3 regions of the Streptomyces sp. NBC_00341 genome follow, and region 2 is predicted to be linked to each of the others. Evidence: riboswitches for the same ligand, from Rfam matches in the RefSeq annotation. Region 2 holds a riboswitch; each other region holds the start of a gene.
What was found. Region 2 has a riboswitch for thiamine pyrophosphate ahead of thiO (glycine oxidase ThiO). Riboswitches for the same ligand answer to the same signal wherever they lie in the genome.
Positions count from the first base shown of each region.

Region 1 (4,958 bases), 5.8 Mb from region 2:
CGCCGCGAGCAGCTGGGTCCGGCGCGCGCCGCCGAACTCCCGCGCCGTCAGGCCGCCCACGACGACCGTGCCCGCCGCAGCCAGCGCGGGCCACAGCCGCAGGCCCGCCTCCGAGACCCCGAACAACGACAGGGAGACCCGGGCCAGCAGCGGCGCCAGCACCGGCTGGTCCACATAGCCGGCCTGGAGGTGCCGGGCGCAGTCGAGGAAGTACAACTCGTCGATGTGGAAGCCGTAGCGCGGAGCCAGCGCCATCAGCAGGGCGAACACCAGCCCCGCGACGGCGAACACCCTCCGGTCCGGCGGAGCCGTCCGCCCGCCGGCCACGTCGCCACGCACCGTGCCCGTACTCTCCGCCATCTCCGCAACCCCCCGGTCTCGGTGCCCCGGCCGCGGTGTACACGCCTTCCGAGCCGCTCGTACCTTAGTCACCCGCCCGGCCTTAGTCACCCGCCGGGTGGGCGGTGAAGTACCCGGTGCACCCGGTGTCCCGGGTGGACGAACGGCCGCCGCACCGGAGTATCAGGACTGGCCGTGCCCGGGGCCCGGGAATAGCTTGGCTCCCGTACGCGGCCGAGGTACCTCCGACGGGCGGGATGGTCCGATGCAGAGCACAGCCGTACGCCTCGGCGGCGCCGAGGATCCCCTGGGTCCGGGCTACAAGTGGATCGCCCTGTCGAACACCACGCTGGGTGTGCTGATCGCGACGATCAACCTGTCGATCATCCTCATCGCGCTGCCGGACATCTTCCGCGGCATCGGAGTGGACCCCCTGCAGCCGGGCAACACGAGCCTGCTGCTCTGGCTGATCATGAGTTACATGGTCGTCACCGCGGTGCTGGTGGTGAGCTTCGGCCGGCTGGGTGACATGTACGGCCGGGTCCGGATGTACAACCTGGGGTTCGCGGTCTTCACGCTCTTCTCCGTACTGCTCTCCGTGACCTGGATGCACGGCACCGCCGGCGCCCTGTGGCTGATCGGGATGCGGGTGCTCCAGGGCGTCGGCGGAGCGATGCTGATGGCGAACTCGAACGCCATCCTCACCGACGCCTTCCCGCCCCGGCAGCGCGGTCTCGCCCTGGGGCTCAACCAGGTCGCGGCGATCGCGGGCTCTTTCATGGGACTCGTGCTCGGCGGGCTGCTCGGTCCCTTCGACTGGCACCTGGTGTTCCTGGTCTCCGTGCCGATCGGACTGTTCGGCACGGTCTGGGCCTATCTGAAGCTGCACGACACCGGCGTCCGCACCCCGGCCCGGATCGACCGGTGGGGCAACCTGACCTTCGCGGCCGGTCTGATCGCCGTACTGTCCGGCATCACGTACGGCATCCAGCCCTACGGCGGCAACACGATGGGGTGGACCAACCCGTGGGTGATCACCGCGATCGTCGGCGGGCTGGCCGTGCTGGGGCTCTTCTGCCTGATCGAGACCCGGGTCGCCCAGCCGATGTTCCATCTGGCGCTGTTCCGCATCCGGGCCTTCACGGCGGGGAACGTGGCGAGTCTCCTGGCGTCCCTGGGGCGCGGCGGCCTGATGTTCATCCTGATCATCTGGCTCCAGGGGATCTGGCTGCCCCGGCACGGCTACGGCTTCGAGCAGACCCCGCTGTGGGCCGGTATCTACATGCTGCCGCTGACGATCGGTTTCCTGATCGCCGGCCCGTTCTCCGGGTGGGCCTCCGACCGCTACGGTGCCCGGCTCTTCACCACCGGCGGCATGCTCCTGGCCGCCGCCACCTTCGTGGCGCTCAAAGAACTGCCGGTCGATTTCGACTACTGGCTCTTCGCCCTGATCCTGCTCGTCAACGGGCTGGCCATGGGGCTCTTCGCCTCGCCCAACCGGGCGGCGATCATGAACAGTCTGCCGCCGGACCAGCGGGGGGTGGGCGCGGGGATCAGTACCACCTTCCAGAACTCGGCCACGGTGCTGTCGATCGGCATCTTCTTCTCGCTGATGATCGCCGGGCTGGCGAGCTCGCTGCCCGACACGCTGGCCCACGGACTCACCGAGCAGGGCGTGCCGCCCGCCGACGCGGCACGCGTCGCGGCCCTGCCACCGGTCGGCGTGCTGTTCGCGGCGCTCCTGGGGTACAACCCGGTACGCAGCCTGCTCGGCCCGGAGACCCTGGCGCAGCTGCCCACCAGCCACGCCGACTACCTCACCGGGCGGGCCTTCTTCCCGACGCTGATCTCCGGACCGTTCGAGCAGGGCCTCTCCGTGGCCTTCGACTTCGCCATCGCTGCGTGCCTGGTGGCCGCGGTCGTCTCGCTGCTCCGCGGCGGCCGTTACATCCACGGCGAGACGGAGACCGCGAAGGCGTGACGCCCCGGCGCCCCACCGTCCGCCGCGCCCGCCGGGACCGTCAGCGGCGGCGCAGTCGCAGCGGGGCGTACACGGCGAGGGCCGCGAGGAACGCCACCCCGTAGGCGAGGTCCGCCCCGTGCAGCGCCCGCGCCACCGGGCCCACGTACAGGCCGGTGCTCATGAACGGCACCGCCGCGGCGAAGGCGGCGGCGAACGCGGTGAGCGCGGGCCACCACGGCTGGGGGCGGGAGCTCTCGGCGGCCAGGTCGACGGGGGAGCCGCCGCGCGCCCTCGCCCGGACGATCCAGTCGACGGCCACGATCGCGACGAACCCGGGGATCCAGTAGCCGACGAGCAGCAGCACGTTCTGGAAGCGGGCGGTGGTGTCGGCCGCGTGCATCCACAGGACGAGGGGGAAGCCGAGGGCGGCGGCGAGCGCGGCGGCGACGGGGCGCGGCAGGCGAACGCCCATGGTCTGCAGCGCCAGCGAGCCGCTGTAGTCGTTCATGGCGTTGCTGCACAGCGCGGCGAGTGCCACGGCGAGCAGCCCGAACGCCCCGAGCGCGCCCCCGCCCAGCAGGGTGTCGATGCCGTGCGCGGTCTGGTCGGTGAAGACGGACGCGCCCCACAGGCCGAGCGTCTGGACCGCCACGAACGAGACGCTGATGCCGAGCAGAGTGCACCAGAACATCCGGGGCCGTGACGTGGTGCGCGGCAGGTAGCGGCTGAAGTCGCTGGCGTACGGCGCCCAGGACAGCGCCAGGCTGAGGGCGATCGTGCACGTCAGGACGAACGCGCCCGCCCGGTCCGCGCCGTGTGCGGTGCCGGTCGCGGCGGGGTGGACCCCGTCCAGGAGCTTCGTGGCGAGCACCGCGAAGGCGGCGGCGAGGACGAAGGTCATCACGGTCTGGAGCCGGTGGATCACCTCGTACCCGAGGACGCCGAGCGCGCCCTGGGCCGCCATCATGGCCAGCACTCCGAGCCAGAAGGGCCAGCCGCACAGCTGGGCCAGCGCCTCCCCGCCGAACAGCCCGATCAGCGCGTCCCAGGCGATGGAGGACAGCCACTGGAGCGTGCCCGGCAGCACCACACCCCGGCCGAACGCCAGCCGGGCGAGCGGGAGTTGTCCGGCGCCTGTCTGGCTGCCCCAGGTGCCCAGATACGCGGTGGGCACGGCGCCCACGAGGGTGCCGAGCACGACGGCGGTGAGCGCCGTGGCGAAGTCCAGGCCCAGGGCGATGCCGACGGTGCCGGTGAAGACCCCGGTCATGGTCAGGTTGGGGGCGAACCAGACGGTGAACAGCCGGCCGGGCCCGCCGTAGCGGCGGTCCTCGGGGACGGGGGCTATCCCGTGCGCCTCGACGCGCAGATCGCCCGGGGCGGTGGGCATCCGTCCGTCGAACGCGGGCCGCGCGTCCGTGGCCGCGCGCTCGTCCTGGGCATACGGCAATGACATGAAGACATCCCTCCGCCAGTGCTAACTGGTTCAGGTTCGACGGGTGTGTTCTCAGCCCCTGTGCGGGGCACCCCGTGTCCGGTGAGGCGGCCAGGATAGCCGGGTGTGCGCGGAGCGCGACGGGAGGGGTGAAGGCGACGGTCAGACCGTGAGCGCGCAGCGGAAGCCGCCGTGGCCGGTCGTGCTGTCGGGGGTGTTGGAGGTGCGGGCGGCGACGCGGTAGCGGTTGCAGTAGGAGCGGTGGCACAGGTGCGAGCCGCCGCGCAGCACCCGGTTCTCGCCGTGCGGCGGGCCGGTGGGGTCGGTCCGGGTCGCGGGGTGCTCGGCGGTGTGCCAGTCGGTGCTGAACCGGTCGGCGCACCACTCCCAGACGTTGCCCGAGGCGTTGTACAGGCCGAAGCCGTTGGGGGCGTAGGCCTTGACGGGTGCCGTGCCCGCGTAGCCGTCCTCGCGGGTGTTGCGTACCGGGAAGTCGCCCTGCCAGATGTTGCAGCGGTGCCGGCCGTTCGGGGTCAGTTCGTCGCCCCAGGGGAACCGGGCCCGGACGAGGCCGCCCCGGGCGGCCTTCTCCCATTCGGCCTCGGTGGGCAGCCGCTTGCCGGCCCACCGGGCGTAGGCCGTCGCGTCGTTCCACGACATGTGGACCACTGGGTGGTCCCGGCGGTCGCCGACCGAGGTGCCCGGCCCCTCGGGTGCCCGCCAGTGGGCTCCGGTCACCGCCCGCCACCAGGGGGCGCCGGGCACGGTGCCCGGCAGTACGGCACGGCGCGCCTCCGGTGGGATGAAGGACCCGAACACGTAGGACCAGCCGATGAGTTCGGCCTCGGTGCGATAGCCGGTGGCCTTGACGAAGACCGCGAACCGGGCATTGCTGACGCAGGCCGCGTCGATATGGAACGCCCCGGTCGTGACCTCCCGTACGGGCCCCTCGCCGTCGTCCGGGAACGCGTCCTCGTCCTCGCCGCCCATCAGGAACGGTCCGCCCGGTACGGCGACCATGCCGCGCAGGAGGTCGGCCCGGCCTCGCACCGGGACGGCGAAGTCCGCCGGGGGAGCGGCGGGCGCCGTCCGGGTGCTCTCGCGGGCGGGACCGCAGCAGGCGCTCACCGCGCGGACCCGGTGCCGGGCGCGCCGGGCGCCGGCCGGTCGAGGAGCTCCTCCAGGTCCTGGCCGGTGGTGCGCAGCAGCAGGGCCACCCCG
Region 1 is NZ_CP108002.1:7,963,397-7,968,354, forward strand. Features, by position in the region: gene OG892_RS35590 (ArnT family glycosyltransferase) at 1-360, opposite strand, end outside; gene OG892_RS35595 (MFS transporter) at 605-2,320, shown strand; gene OG892_RS35600 (cytosine permease) at 2,361-3,758, opposite strand; TPP riboswitch at 3,749-3,843, opposite strand; gene OG892_RS35605 (formylglycine-generating enzyme family protein) at 3,900-4,865, opposite strand; gene OG892_RS35610 (ROK family transcriptional regulator) at 4,862-4,958, opposite strand, start outside.
Region 1: linked by a shared signal. The riboswitch ahead of OG892_RS35600 (cytosine permease) and the one ahead of thiO (glycine oxidase ThiO) in region 2 are both predicted to bind thiamine pyrophosphate.

Region 2 (4,958 bases):
TCGAGGCTGGGCGCCCCGCCCGTCCCCATGATCAGCCGGGAGCCGAAGACGGTGTCCCCGAGGGTGAAGAGGTCGTCGGACACGGTCAGCCTCCCTGAACCGCGGTCAGGACCTCGACCCGGTCGCCGTCCGAGAGCGCCGCGGCGGACCACTGGCCGCGCGGCACGACGGTCTCGTTCAGCGCCGCCGCGACCCCGGAGGGCGCTTCGGTCAGGGTCGCGACGAGGGAGTCCAGGGTGGTGCCCGCGGCGACGGTGACGGCCTCGCCGTTCACGGACACGGAGAGGACGGGCACGGAGGCGGGAGTGGGCGCGGTCATGCGGGCTGCTCCTGTCGTACGGGGGCGGCGGCCGGGAAGCGGCCGGGGGAGAAGGGGCGGGCCACCTCGGGCAGCTCGCCGTCGGCCAGCAGCTGGGCCATGGCGTCACCGGTGACCGGGGTGAGGAGCACCCCGTTGCGGTGGTGGCCGGTGGCGAGGTGGAGGCCGGGCAGCGCGGTGCGGCCGAGCAGCGGCGCGTTGTCGGGGGAGGCGGGGCGCAGACCGGCGCGGGTCTCGGTGAGCGGCAGCTCGGTGATGCCGGGCACCAGCTCGTGGGCGTCGCGCAGCAGCTCGTACACCCCGCCCGCCGTGACGGTGGTGTCCCAGCCCATCTCCTCGCTGGTGGCGCCGACCACCAGCTCGCCGTTCTCGCGCGGCACGAGGTAGAGGTGGCTGCCCCGGACCACGGCCCGCACGGTGCGGCTGAGGAAGGGGGCGTACGCGGGGGGTACGGTCAGCCGCAGCACCTGGCCCTTGACCGGGCGGACGGGCGGCCGGATGTGCTCCGGCACCCCCGCGAGCCGGCCGCTGAGGCTGCCGGCGGCGAGCACGACCTGGTCGGCCGACAGCTCCGAACCGTCGGCCAGTACCGCCCCGGTGGCCCGGTCGCGCACCACGGAGAGCCGCTCGGCCCGCTGCCGGTGGAAGACGACCCCGGCCCGCTCGCACGCCGTCAGCAGCGCGGCGGACAGCCGGCGCGGGTCGACCTGGTGGTCGCCGTCGACCCGCAGTCCGCCGCGCACGCCCGGCGCGAGCATCGGTTCCAGGCGCCGGCACTCCCGGCCGGTGAGCCACTGCGACTCCAGCCCGGAGCGGCGCTGCAGCTCGTGCAGCTCCCGCAGGTGGGCGCGGTCGTCGGTGTCCAGCGCGACGGCCAGGGTGCCGCAGGCGCGGAAGCCGATGTCCTGCCCGCTCGCCGCCTCCAGCTCGGCCGCGAACGCCGGATAGCGCGCGGCGGAGGCGAGGTTGAGCCCCAGCAGCATTTCCTCGCCGTAGTGCAGCTCGGTGACGGCGGCCAGCATTCCGGCCGCGACCCGGGCGGCCCCGCCGCCCGGGTCGGGATCGACGACCGCGATGGCCAGACCGCGCTGCGCGGCCCGCCAGGCGGTGACCAGGCCGATGATGCCGCCCCCGATGACGAGGACCTCGGACCCGCTCGTGCGGTGGACAGGCATGGGCATCCAGCCCCTCCCTTCGCCGGCATGACCCGGATCAGGTTCGTACGGTCGGAGGCCGCCCAGCCTCCCTCTCAGCCCGGTACGTCCGGGCTCCCGCGAGTCTTTTACGTGGGCCACCCTAGACCCAGCCCCTCCGGACGGGTAAAGCAGGAGGCCGGCGGTACGAGGACGGTGAGGAACCCCTTTCCTGACGGACCGTCAGTTGATTAAGGTGGTCGGGTGAACGAGCAGCAGCGGGCAGAGCGGCCGGAGCGGCAGTCGGAGCGGGCCGGGCGGCGGGTGGTCGTCGTCGGCGCGGGCATGGCGGGTGTGCAGACGGCGGTGGCCCTGCGGGAACAGGGCTTCGCCGGCGCCCTCACCCTCATCGGCGCCGAACCCCATCAGCCCTACGACCGTCCACCGCTGTCCAAGGCGGTGCTGCTGGGCAAGGCCGAGGAATCCGCCTTCGACATCGACTTCGAGACACTCGGCATCGAGTTGCGGCTGGGCCGCGAGGTCACGGGACTGCGCGCCGCGGACCACGAACTGGACACCTCGAAGGGGCCCGTCCCCTACGACGTCCTGGTCATCGCCACCGGAGCCGAACCCGTTGTGCTGCCCGGCTCCGAGGGGGTGCAGGGCGTCCATCTGCTGCGCACCCTGGACGACGCGGCGCGGCTGCGGCCCGTCCTGGACGCACGGCACACCGTCGTGGTCGTCGGCGCGGGCTGGATCGGCGCCGAGTTCGCCACCGCGGCCCGCTCGGCGGGCTGCGAGGTCACCGTCGTCGAGGCCGCGGAACACCCCCTCGCGGGCGCCCTGCCCACCGAGGTCGCCGCCCCGATGGCCGCCTGGTACGCGGAGAGCGGCGCCACGCTGCTGACCGGGGCGCGGGTGGCCGGGGTCGAGCCGGGCCGGGTGCTCCTGGCGGACGGCCGCAGCCTGCCGGCCGACGCCGTCGTCGTCGGGATCGGCGCACGGCCCGCCACCGGCTGGCTGGCCGGCTCCGGCGTCGCGCTCGGGCCCGACGGCTCCGTGACCGCCGACGCGGCGCTGCGCACCTCGCTGCCCGACGTGTACGCCGTGGGCGACTGCGCCTCGTTCCCCTCCGCGCGCTACGGGGCGCGGCTGCTGGTCCACCACTGGGACAACGCCCTCCAGGGGCCGCGGACCGCGGCCGCCCACATCGTCGGGGCGTCGCCGGACGGTGCGGAGCCGCCCGCCTACGACCCCGTGCCCTACTTCTGGTCCGAGCAGTTCGGCAGGTTCGTGCAGTACGCGGGCCACCACGAGGGCGCGGACACCCTGCTGTGGCGCGGCGATCCGGCCGGTCCCGCCTGGTCGGTGTGCTGGCTGCGGGACGGCGTGCTGGCCGCGGTGCTCTCCGTCGGCCGGCCGCGCGACCTGATCCAGGGACGCAAGCTCATCGAGGCGGGCAAACCGCTCGACGAGGGCCTTGCCGGTGACGCCTCGGTGCCGCTGAAGTCGGCCGTACGCCAGTAGCCGCGCGCCGCCGACGGGGTGCGCGGGGCCCTGAAGGGCGGAGTCCGGGTTTCGGCTGTCAGTCCGGGATGGCAGGCTTGTCCCGTGACCGAGATTGACGCAAAGATCGATGCTCTCGTCCCTGCCTGGCTCCACCTGCCCGATATCGCAGAAATGTTCGATATTCAGGTGACGCGTGTACGGCAGCTGGTCAAGGATGGCCAGCTCATCGCCGTACGACGTGGTGAGAACCGCGCACTCCAGGTGCCTGCCGCCTTCATCGACGGCGACAAGGTGGTCAAGGGCCTTTCCGGGACCCTGACGCTCCTGAGGGATGACGGCTACTCCGACGAGGAGATGCTGGAATGGCTCTTCACCCCCGACCCGAGCCTGCCGGGCACGCCCGCGCAGGCGCTGAGTGAGAATCGCGGCACGGAGGTGAAGCGCCGCGCCCAGGCGCTCGCCGTCTGACCTTCCGCCGTACCGGGGATGCGGACCGCGCCGCGCGGTCCGCATCCCTCCGCACCGCCTGACCGACGCCATCGCTCTCCCGGGGGAATCCAGCCATGTCCACGCCTCGCGCACCGCTGTCCGACGCCCGGCTCTACCTGTGCACGGACGCCCGCGGGCGCCAGGGAGACCTCCCCGAGTTCCTCGACGCGGTGCTCTCCGGCGGAGTGGACATCGTCCAGCTCCGCGACAAGGGGATGGAGGCGGCCGAGGAGCTCGAACACCTCGCGGTCCTCGCCGACGCGTGCAGGCGGCACGGCAAGCTCCTCGCGGTCAACGACCGGGCCGACGTGGCCCACGCCATCGGCTCCGACGTGCTGCACCTGGGCCAGGGCGACCTGCCGGTGCCCGCCGCCCGCGCGATCATCGGCCAGGACGTCGTCATCGGCCGCTCCACGCACGCGGAGGCCGAGGTCGACGCCGCCGTCGCCGAGCCCGGCGTGGACTACTTCTGCACCGGCCCCTGCTGGCCCACCCCGACCAAGCCCGGCCGCCACGCACCCGGTCTGGACCTCGTCCGCTACGCCGCCTCGCTCGCCCCGGCCCGCCCCTGGTTCGCCATCGGCGGGATCGACGCCGGCAACCTCGACGAGGTGCTCGACGCCGGAGCGCGCCGCGTCGTCGTCGTACGGGCCCTCACCGAGGCGACGGATCCGGCCGCCGCCGCCGCGGAGCTGGCCAAGAGGATCCGGGCGCGCGCCGACGTGTGATCCGGCGGGCCCGCCGGGGCCTTCCTGGGGGACGTGTTTGGGACATCGGTGTCCGAAGCGTGGACAAGAACCGGTCAATTCGGGTAAATCTCCCCAGTTCGGTTGGGTGGCCGTCGCGCCCTGGTTAACCTGCCGTTATGGCCTTCGGTACACCCTCCACCAGGACGGATCGCGCGCGCACCGTGCGCGAGATGCTCGCGACCGGCAAGACCCTGCACTCGTTCGAGTTCTGGGCGCCCAAGACCGAGAAGGGTGAACGGAACCTCTGGAACGCGCTGCGCCGGATCGAGGCGGTGGGGCCGAGCTTCGTCTCGGTGACGTACGGAGCCGGTGGGTCCACCCGGGCTGGGACGGTGAAGGCGACCCAGGACATCGCCGCCGAATCCACCCTCACCCCGGTCGCGCACCTCACGGCGGTCAACCACTCCATCGCCGAACTGCGCAACATGATCGGCCAGTACGCGGACGCCGGGATCCGGAACATCCTCGCCGTGCGCGGTGACCCGCCCGGCGATCCGATGGGCCCGTGGGTCGAGCACCCGCAGGGCGTGCGGTACGCGGCGGATCTCGTCCGGCTGATCAAGGAGTCCGGGGACTTCTGCGTCGGCGTCGCGGCATTTCCCGCGATGCACCCGCGCTCCGAGGACTGGGACACCGACATCCGGCATTTCGTGGACAAGTGCCGCGCCGGTGCGGACTATGCGATCACGCAGATGTTCTTCGACCCCGAGGATTATCTGCGGATGCGTGACCGGGTGGTCGCTGCGGGTTGCGACACCC
Region 2 is NZ_CP108002.1:2,159,294-2,164,251, reverse strand. Features, by position in the region: gene OG892_RS09625 (thiazole synthase) at 1-83, opposite strand, end outside; gene thiS (sulfur carrier protein ThiS) at 86-319, opposite strand; gene thiO (glycine oxidase ThiO) at 316-1,494, opposite strand; TPP riboswitch at 1,492-1,604, opposite strand; gene OG892_RS09610 (NAD(P)/FAD-dependent oxidoreductase) at 1,798-2,979, shown strand; gene OG892_RS09605 (Rv2175c family DNA-binding protein) at 3,064-3,429, shown strand; gene thiE (thiamine phosphate synthase) at 3,525-4,178, shown strand; gene metF (methylenetetrahydrofolate reductase [NAD(P)H]) at 4,316-4,958, shown strand, end outside.

Region 3 (4,958 bases), 2.3 Mb from region 2:
GAACTGGTCCTCCCACCGGAACTCGAAGCGGGCGTCCGACAGCGCGTCGTCCCAATCCTGCGCCCCCGGGTGCCCCTTGGCGAGGTCCGCCGCATGGGCCGCGATCCGGTACGTGATCACGCCGGTCTTCACGTCGTCCCGGTTGGGCAGGCCGAGGTGCTCCTTGGGCGTGACGTAGCAGAGCATCGCCGTCCCCCACCAGGCGATCATCGCGGCGCCGATGCCCGAGGTGATGTGGTCGTACGCCGGAGCGACATCGGTGGTCAGCGGGCCGAGGGTGTAGAACGGCGCCTCCTCGCAGATCTCCTGCTGGAGGTCGATGTTCTCCTTGATCTTGTGCATCGGGACGTGTCCCGGGCCCTCGATCATCGTCTGGACACCGAACCGCTTGGCGACGGTGTTCAGTTCGCCGAGGGTGCGCAGTTCGGCGAACTGCGCCTCGTCGTTGGCGTCCGCGATCGATCCGGGGCGCAGCCCGTCGCCCAGCGAGTACGTCACGTCATAGGACGCGAGGATCTCGCAGAGCTCCTCGAAGTGCTCGTACAGGAACGACTCCTTGTGGTGCGCGAGGCACCAGGCGGCCATGATCGAGCCGCCCCGGGAGACGATGCCGGTCTTGCGACGGGCCGTCAGCGGCACGTACGGGAGGCGCACGCCGGCGTGGACCGTCATGTAGTCGACGCCCTGCTCGGCCTGCTCGATGACGGTGTCCTTGTAGATCTCCCAGGTCAGCTCCTCGGCCCTGCCGTCGACCTTTTCGAGGGCCTGGTAGAGGGGCACGGTGCCGATCGGCACCGGGGAGTTGCGAAGTACCCACTCACGGGTGGTGTGGATGTTGCGGCCGGTGGAAAGGTCCATGACCGTGTCGGCGCCCCACTTGGTCGCCCAGGTCATCTTGTCCACCTCCTCCTCGATCGAGGACGTCACCGCGGAGTTGCCGATGTTGGCGTTCACCTTCACCAGGAACCGCTTACCGATGATCATCGGCTCGATCTCCGGGTGGTTGACGTTGGCCGGCAGCACGGCCCGGCCCGCGGCGATCTCCTCGCGCACCACCTCGGGCGTGACGTTCTCCCGGATCGCCACGTACTCCATCTCCGGGGTGACCTCGCCGCGCCGGGCGTACCCGAGCTGGGTCACCGGGCGCCCGTCCCGGCTGCGCCGCGGCTGGCGCGGGCGGCCGGGGAAGACCGCGTCCAGATTGCGCAGCCCGCCACGCGGCGAGGTGTGCTTGAGCCCGTCGTCCTCGGGACGCGCGGCGCGGCCGGCGTACTCCTCGGTGTCACCGCGGGCGATGATCCAGTTCTCCCGCAGCGGCGCGAGTCCGCGCCGCACATCGGTGTCGATGGCGGGATCGGTGTACGGCCCCGACGTGTCGTACAGCGTCACGTCCTTGCCGTTGGTGAGGTGCACCTGACGGACCGGCACCCGGAGGTCCGGGCGCGAGCCCTGGACGTACCCCTTGTGCCAGCCGATGGACTTCCCGGCCCTGTCGCTCGGACCGGCTCCGTCGTTCTGACTGGCTCCGTCGCTCGGACCGGCCCCGTCGCTCCGACCGGCCCCGTCGCTCCGACCGCCCTCGTCGTTCTGACTGGAGGCAGGCATGCGTGCATCCGCTGTGGTCATGAGACCTACTCCCTACGCCGGCATTACCCGGTAACAGGTTCGGCGGTCGGCGCAGCTTGTCCCGTACGGATGTACGGAGATCAGCGCCCTCTCAGCCCGGTGCTCCGAGCTCCCGCGTGTGCAAAGGTGCCACCACGCTAACGCCCTCATGGGTGTGCTGAACAGTGGGCCCTGCTCGTCTTGCGATGATCGGCCGGTGACGTCCCCCCGTATCGTTCCCGAGCAGCCGTCCCCTCAGCACACCCACACCCACGCCCACACCCACACGCACGGCCCCGCCGCACCCGTGTCCAAGCACCTGCGCAAGGTGATCGCCGCCGTACTGATCCCGTTCGCGGCCGCGGTCGCCGTCGGGCTCGTGGTGCTCTGGCCCGGTGGTGCGCCGGCGCACGAACGAACCGGTGTCGGTTTCGACCGGCAGACCCAGCAGGCGAAGGTGGCGAGCGTCGACAAGGTCGACTGCAAGGACGTGAATGCGGCCCAGCTGCCGGTCGATGGCGAGACCCCGCCGGTGAAGGACCCGGCGACCGGTGAAGGCGGGGCCGCACTCTGCGAGAAGGCCACGGTCGAGGTCACGAGCGGCAAGGACAAGGGGCGCACCTTCATCGAGGTGGTCCAGCCCGGCGCACCGCGACAGCTGCGGGAGGGGCAGGAAGTGGTGGTCGCGTACGCCCCCGACGCGCCCCATGACCTCCAGTACTCCGTGACGGACGTGACCCGGAAGTTCCCGATGGCGCTGCTGGCCGGAATCTTCGCCGTGGCGGTGGTCGTCGTGGGGAGACTGCGCGGGGTCATGGCGCTGGTGGCGCTCGCCCTGTCGTTCGCCGTGCTGACCCTGTTCATCCTCCCGGCCATCCTGCAGGGCTCGAATCCGCTGCTCGTGGCGGTGGTCGGGGCCGGCGCCATCATGCTGATCGCCCTCTACATCTGCCACGGGCTGACCGCCCGCACCTCGGTCGCCGTCATCGGCACCCTGATCTCGCTGCTGCTGATCGGGCTGCTCGGCTCGCTCTTCATCGGCTGGGCGAGCCTGAGCGGGAACACCGATGACAGCACCGGCCTCATCCACGGCCTGTATCCGCACATCGACATGAGCGGTCTGCTTCTGGCCGGCGTCATCATCGGCTCCCTGGGGGTGCTCGACGATGTGACGGTCACCCAGACATCGGCCGTCTGGGAACTGCACCAGGCGGACCCGACGATGAGTGCGAAGCAGCTTTACCGGGCAGGTATCAGAATCGGAAGGGATCACATCGCCTCGGTGGTCAACACCCTGGTGCTCGCCTATGCGGGCGCGGCGTTGCCGTTGCTGCTGCTGTTCTCGATCGCCCAGAGCAGCGTGGGCACGGTGGCCAACAGCGAGCTGGTGGCGGAGGAGATCGTGCGGACACTGGTCGGCTCGATCGGGCTGGTCGCCTCGGTGCCGGTGACCACCGCGCTCGCGGCACTGGTCGTCTCCGCGGACCGTACGGGGGTCGGCGCGGAAGCCGGGGCTTCGGCACCCGTACGGAGTGGCAGAGGACGACGGCGACGGGCGAAGGCCTCAACGGTCAATCACGGAGAGTGATTCACCCGTTCGGCAGGTGTGGTGTTCGACCGGCACCCGGGCCCCGATAAGACGGCTCCCGTCAGCCGGCGTTCTGCTCCTCGGCCAGAATTCGCCCCAATGCCTCTTCCAGATTGCCCTCGAAGTCACCCAGAGTGCACTCCTGGCCGAGCGGGACGAGCTTGTCCGTCCGGTCGAGAAACGCCACAAGAGGTGCCGTACCCGCCCTGAAGAGAGCGCGGTCCGCCCCCACCTGGAGCCGGATGTGGACGTCGCACAGTCCTTCGGGCTCGGTCGGCCCGATGTGTACGTCCCCGTCGCCACTGGGGCTATTGAGGCCGTCGAGCAGCAGCTCGCGGCCAAAAGCCCAGGTGACCGGGGCATCACCGGGGAGATGGAAGGTCATCCGGATCGCGTACGGATCGCACACTTCGTACCGGAGCTCCACCGGGATACGGAATGAGAGCTCCTCGGAGACGAGGAAGCTCATCATGACCTCAGCTTGAACCGACTCGCGCATCGTTCAACCCCGCAGTAGATGAATCTGGCCAGGAATGATCCCCCATGGCCCTATTGACGCCATCGTGGTGCACGCGATAGCAGATCACAAGGAGTGATTTTTCAGATACTGATAGAGAACACGAACGAACGCAAGAGGCTGGCCACTTCGCCACGTAGTCGTTCGACTGCGGGGAGCAACCGTTCTTCCTGGTCGAGAGGTACCGAAATGGCCATCGCCGCAGCCGTGAAACCGGCCGCGATCGGGATGGCCGCGCAGACCGTCCCGAGGGCGTATTCCTGCCGCTCGATGACCGGTTCCGTTCGCTCCAGGGACCGCAGCCGTTCAAGAAGTGCCGCGCGGTCGCGTACGGAGTACCGGGTCAGCGGACGGACCGGATGCCGGTCCAAGTGGTCCTCGCGGGCCTTCTCGTCCAGCTGGCTCAGCAGGCACTGGCCGATCGCGTGGGCGTGCCCGGTCTCCTGGAAGGCGGCCCATTCGTCCACCGCGGGCGTGGCCGGGGCGTCGGCGACCGCGACGAGCTCGATCTCGCCGTCGCGGTAGACGGCGCAGTACACCGGGGCCCCGATGATGTCCCGCCAGCGGTCCAGGGACTGGGTCATCCGGCTGCGCCGGTTCTGCAGAGCGCCGTCGCCCACCAGCCGCTCGGCGGCCGCGCCGAAGAGGAAGACGCCGTTCTCCCGGCGCAGATATCCCTCGTGGGTGAGGGTGCGCAGCAGGTGGTAGGCAGTGGGCAGCGGGAGCCCCGCCTCACGCGCGAGCTGTTTGGCCGGCGCCCCGTCGCGATGGGCGCCCACGGCCTCCAGCAGCCTCAGCGCCCGCTGCACCGATCCGATCAACGTCGGCACAGCGGTACTCGATGCCGTGGTCAACGGTCACCCCCAGGCATGGTGACGGGCGGTCAGCCCGCCTGTGGAGGCCGCCCCCACATGTCTGCCGCAGGTTCGGGTCCGGAGGCCGGATGCCCTGTCCACCACTGGTCAGGTGGTGACTGACGGTGCTCTCCCAGGCGGCGGCAGCGGATTTCCACTGTATCCGCAGCGCCCGCGGGGGTTGCGGTTTCGTCTTCCGCTTAGCTCGCCTGGGCTAACCGCGCGACCGGTGGTGCGGCCACCGGTCGTCCGCCGGTCGCCTACCAGTCGCCGCGCGAGGACGAGGACGACATGAACTTCCGGACGAGGAAGACGATCCCGCCGACCAGCACCACGAAGATCAGGACCTTGAAGAGCAGCCAGACGACGAAGCCGACCACGCTGGCGATCAGAC
Region 3 is NZ_CP108002.1:4,496,020-4,500,977, reverse strand. Features, by position in the region: gene thiC (phosphomethylpyrimidine synthase ThiC) at 1-1,626, opposite strand, end outside; TPP riboswitch at 1,619-1,752, opposite strand; gene OG892_RS20260 (YibE/F family protein) at 1,823-3,193, shown strand; gene OG892_RS20255 (SsgA family sporulation/cell division regulator) at 3,255-3,692, opposite strand; gene OG892_RS20250 (helix-turn-helix domain-containing protein) at 3,794-4,564, opposite strand; gene OG892_RS20245 (DUF5326 family protein) at 4,825-4,958, opposite strand, start outside.
Region 3: linked by a shared signal. The riboswitch ahead of thiC (phosphomethylpyrimidine synthase ThiC) and the one ahead of thiO (glycine oxidase ThiO) in region 2 are both predicted to bind thiamine pyrophosphate.